2 regions of the Acidovorax sp. FG60 genome follow, and region 2 is predicted to be linked to the other one. Evidence: predicted binding sites of a transcription regulator. Region 2 holds the regulator's gene; the other holds the start of a gene.
The links. The regulator FNR, encoded in region 2, switches genes on or off when oxygen is low (the NO sensors DNR and NnrR bind a similar motif). The targets are predictions, from matches to a motif close to TTGATNNNNATCAA.
Positions count from the first base shown of each region.

Region 1: a site for FNR is predicted at 1,246-1,259, ahead of ACODS0_RS23855 (DUF2189 domain-containing protein). Genes of this name have one in related genera too.

Region 1 covers NZ_JBMDJC010000023.1:21,627-24,012, reverse strand. Annotated here, with positions in the region: gene hemH (ferrochelatase) at 1-419, opposite strand, end outside; gene ACODS0_RS23860 (HAD-IA family hydrolase) at 479-1,222, shown strand; gene ACODS0_RS23855 (DUF2189 domain-containing protein) at 1,335-2,189, shown strand; gene ACODS0_RS23850 (DUF2788 domain-containing protein) at 2,186-2,386, shown strand, end outside.
Region 2 covers NZ_JBMDJC010000007.1:243,976-246,361, forward strand. Annotated here, with positions in the region: gene hemN (oxygen-independent coproporphyrinogen III oxidase) at 1-373, opposite strand, end outside; gene fnr (fumarate/nitrate reduction transcriptional regulator Fnr) at 561-1,283, shown strand; gene ACODS0_RS12940 (hypothetical protein) at 1,352-1,645, opposite strand; gene ACODS0_RS12945 (FixH family protein) at 1,697-1,978, opposite strand; gene ccoG (cytochrome c oxidase accessory protein CcoG) at 2,052-2,386, opposite strand, start outside.

The DNA of each region.
Region 1 (2,386 bases), on a different contig from region 2:
AGGATGCGCGTGGCGCCCTCGGCCTTGAGCGCATCGAGCTGGCTGGCGATGGACGGGTTGCCATAGCGCATGGCATGGCGCACCAGCACCGCGTGGCCCGCCTCGCCCAGCCAGCCGCGCAGCAGCGTGGCCTGCTTTGCCGTCCAGTGCGCCAGGGGCGAGCCCTCGGGCGTCCAGATGCTCGCGTACTTGGCAGCCGACTTGGCCGGGCGCGTGCGCAGGATGACGCCGTGCAGGATGGGTAGCCACACGAGTTTGGGGATCTCCACCACGCGGTGGTCACCCAGGAACTGCGCCAGATAGCGGCGCACGGCGGGGGCCGTGGGTTCGTCGGGCGTGCCGAGGTTGCACAGCAGCACTCCAGTGCGTTCGGCCTGGCCGTGGGTGTAAGGGGGTTCGGTGTGGAAGGGTGAGCGCATGCCCCGATTGTGGCAAACGGACCGGCCCTTCGGTGACCGTGGAGTATTCTCTGCAGACCATGCCCGATTCCCCCGCTGAACTGCCCGCTGCCCAGCCCACCGCGCTGCAGCTGGACACCTCCCGCATCCGCGCCATCACCATCGACCTGGATGACACGCTCTGGCCCATCTGGCCCACCATCACGCGGGCTGAACGCGTGCTGCTGGACTGGCTCACGCACCACGCGCCCGCCACGGCAACCTTGTTCTCCAGCACCGAATCGCTGCGCGCCATCCGCAACCAGATGGTGGCGCTGCGGCCTGACCTGCTGCACGACCTGAGCGCGCTGCGGCGCGAGTCCATCCGCCTGGCGCTGACCCAGGCGGGCGACGAGCCCGCGCTGGCCGAACCGGCGTTTGACCTGTTCTTTGCCGAGCGCATGCGGGTGGAGCTGTTTGACGACGCGCACGACACGCTGGCCTTCTTGTCGGCGCGCTACCCGGTGGTGGCGGTATCCAATGGCAATGCCGACGTGCACCGCATCGGCATCGGCCACTACTTTCGCCACAGCATCAGCGCATCGGAGTTTGGCGTGGCAAAGCCCGATGCGCGCATTTTTCACGCTGCCGCCACGGCCGTCGATGTGCTGCCCCACGAGGTGCTGCATGTGGGCGACGACGCCACGCTGGATGCGCAGGGCGCGCTGAACGCGGGCATGCAGGCCGTGTGGATCAACAGCGCCAACCACCCCTGGCCGCACGACGACACACCGCCGCATGCCACGGTGGACAGCCTCACTGCGCTGTGCAGGCTGTTGGCCTGACGGGCTTCCCTCGGTTCGGTTTCTTGCCTCAGGTCAAGGTTTGGGCGTGCGGTGGTTGAAGCCGCTGCCCGATGAAGTCACACTCACCCGTCGCTGAGCGACCCCTCCCACCATGCCCCGTAATCCCCCGCCATTGCCCGCCATCCGCACCATCGGCCTCATGCAACCCATGGCCTGGCTGGTGCTGGCCTGGCGCGACATGGCGCGCGCGGGCTGGATCAGCTTTGCGCATGGCCTGGCGCTCACGCTGTTCGGGGCCGCCATCTTTGCAGTGGCGCACCACCGCTTCTGGCTGCTGGCGGGGGCGCTGTCGGGCTTTTTGGTGGTGGCGCCGGTGCTGGCCACCAGCCTGTATGCGCTGAGCCGCGCGCTGGAGCGCGGCGAGCCCGCCAACCTGGGCGTGGTGCTCAAGACCTGGTTCAACTGGCAGAACAGCCATGTGAACAAATGGGGAAACGACTACTGGTGCATGGTGCAGTTTGGTGCCCTGCTGGCGCTGGCGGCCTCGGGCTGGGTGATGACCTCGGCGGCGCTCATCACGCTGCTGGCACCGGTACCCATCGAAACGCCGCTCGACTTTCTGCGCCACGTGGTCATGGCCCGCGACGGCTGGCTGTTTGAAATCTGGCTGGCGCTGGGCAGCCTGATGGCAGCGCCGATTTTTGCGTCGAGCGTGGTGGCCATGCCGCTGCTGCTGGACCGCCGCGCCACGCTGCTGCAGGCGGTGCTGACCAGCTGGCAGGCCGTGGTGGTCAACCCGCTGCCCATGGCGTTCTGGGCGGCAATCATCCTGGGCTTTACCTTGCTGGGCCTGGGCTCGCTGCTGCTGGGCCTGATCGCCGTGATGCCCATGCTGGGCCACGCCAGCTGGCACGCCTACCGCGACCTGGTGGACGCCTCCAGCCTGCCCGAGCGCGACCTGGCTGCACCCGCTGCGCCAGCGCGCACGCCTGGAGGGGCATCGTGATTTTTGGCTTCACCGAGGCGCAGATCTCGGGCTTCTTCCTCACCTATGGCGTGGGGGCGTTCATCGCCTACATGCTGTTCATCATCGGGCAGCTGGCATGGGAGTCCAAGGCCGGGCGCTTTGGCACTTTTGTGCTGTTTTTGGGCCTGGGCGTGGGGTTTCTGGGGTTCCTGGCCAAGGTGGTGATCCAGTGGTGG
Region 2 (2,386 bases):
CCTCGTCCGATAGAAAAGTGGGCGTGCCACCACCCAGGTGAAGCTGACTCACCACCTGCCCCGTGCCGCAGTGTGCTGTGTGCAAGTCAATCTCGCGGCTCAAATACCGCAAATACACCTCTGCACGATCATGGTGTTTGGTGATGATCTTGTTGCATGCGCAGTAGTAACAAAGGGACTCGCAAAAGGGGATGTGCACGTACAAAGACAGCGGCAAGGCCTTCGTCATGGAGCCCAGTCTGCGCTGCTCCAAGGCAAGCGCGTAGTCGTCCTGCCCAAAGGCCTCGACGAAACGGTCAGCTGTTGGGTAAGAGGTATAACGGGGCCCTGGCACGTCGAAACGGCGCAGCAGCTCGGGCGAAACAGCGGTCATGGGCAAATTCCTTGCGTACACTTCGACTGTGCCGTAAGCTGCACTCCATGTCCTTGACCTGCATCAAGTGATGGGCCGGGACGAACAGCGACAATTTGATGCACATCAGTCGCCCACCCGCACCCAAAGGCCCAGCCTGTTAGGCATATGGGGCGATATGCTCAAACCTTACCCAGCCTCTGTTCCTATGAACCCGCTCACCATCAAAGTCGCCTGCTCCAACTGCAACCTGCGCGAGCTGTGCATGCCGGTGGGGCTGAGCGAGGAACAGCTGCAACGCATTGACGAGGTCGTTGCCGTTCGCCGCAAGATCAAACGCGGTGGAACCCTTTTCCGCAACGGCGAATCCTTCACCTCGCTCTATGCCATTCGAACCGGCTTCTTCAAAACATGTGTAGCCACCGAAGACGGGCGTGACCAGGTCACGGGTTTTCAGATGGCAGGCGAGATCATCGGCCTTGATGGCATCGTGAATGACCACCACACCTGCGATGCGGTGGCCCTGGAAGACGCGGAAGTCTGCGTCATGCCCTTTGACCGCATCGAAGAACTGTCCCGCGAAGTCACCGCCTTGCAGCACCATGTGCACAAGATCATGAGCCGCGAGATTGTCCGTGAGCATGGCGTGATGCTGCTCCTGGGCAGCATGCGCGCTGAGGAGCGCCTGGCCGCGTTCCTGCTCAATCTGGTTCAGCGCCTGCACGCCCGGGGGTTCTCGCAGTCCGAGCTCGTGCTGCGCATGACCCGCGAAGAGATCGGTAGCTACCTGGGCCTCAAGCTCGAAACCGTGAGCCGCACCTTCTCCAAGTTCGTGGAAGAAGGCATTGTCGAGGTCAAGCAGCGCCATGTGCGCATCCTGGAGACCGAGGCCCTCAAGCGCATCGTGAACAACCAGCAAGCCTGCCACTGAACCTGCTGTCGTCTGCCATCCTGGCAGTCCTCACCACATTGACCTTTGCCAATAGGTGGCACTACCGCTCAAGGGCACGATGATGTCTTGCGGCAGTCATCGGGACGCTCGCCTTCGGGAACCGGGCAACGGTTAAGTTCAAACGGTGACATGGCCAGCAGCGTGGTCAACGCGCTGGATGCCATCGTGATTATCCAGAACGCAAAAAAGGCCAGCGTGTACACGCCCTGCCGTGACAATGCCAACGGCTGCCCAAACCAGTGCAGGTCTTGCGGATCCACCATCGCAAAAACCAGCATTTCCATCACACCGGCCATCAAAAAGGCCGGCCAGGCAATCCACATCACGCGTTGCATCCACATTGGTTTGTCTCCTGGTAAGGCCGTGCAGGCATGCTGCCCGGCCAGGTGGGTTCAGCGCGGCTGGTCCTGGACCGGGGTGGCCGCGTGGTTGCGGCCCTTCATGGCTGGCAACAGGCTTTTTTCTGGGGTGGCCAGTGTCTTGTTGATCTCGATGCCCTGGCGGTAATAATCTTCCGCGACCACAGGGTCGGGGCGCGATATCGCGAGCCACAGGGTCACAAACCCTGCAATGATCACGATCACGGGACCGGCGATGATCAGCCACACATGGCCAAACCTCCACCAGGGTGCAGCGGCAGAAGGGGCAGTGCCGAGGGCGGAACTGGATGGCATGGTGCTTACTCCTCAAAAATTATCTTGCTCAAAGCAAGACCCGCGAAGGTCTTGCACCGGGTCGCTCGCTGCGTTATCGCGGCACCAGAAACACGGATTTCTCGCTCACATGGGCGTCCGCGCCCAAGGCCTGCACATCGAACTGCACGGCATGTGATCCCGAAGGGGCTGATCCATACGGTATCTGCAGACGGACGGCCACCCACCGGGACTCCGCCGCACCGATGTCCACCTCGGCATCAGAAGCGACTTCCAGCCCTTCAAGGCCACGCACACTGATGCGATAGCGCTGGGGGCCTTCAGTGGCGTTCATGATCTGCAGGCGGTAGATGTTCTCCAGCTTTCCACCTGCCACGATGCGCGACAGCGCCGCCCGATCACGGACCACATCCACCTTCAAAGGCGTGC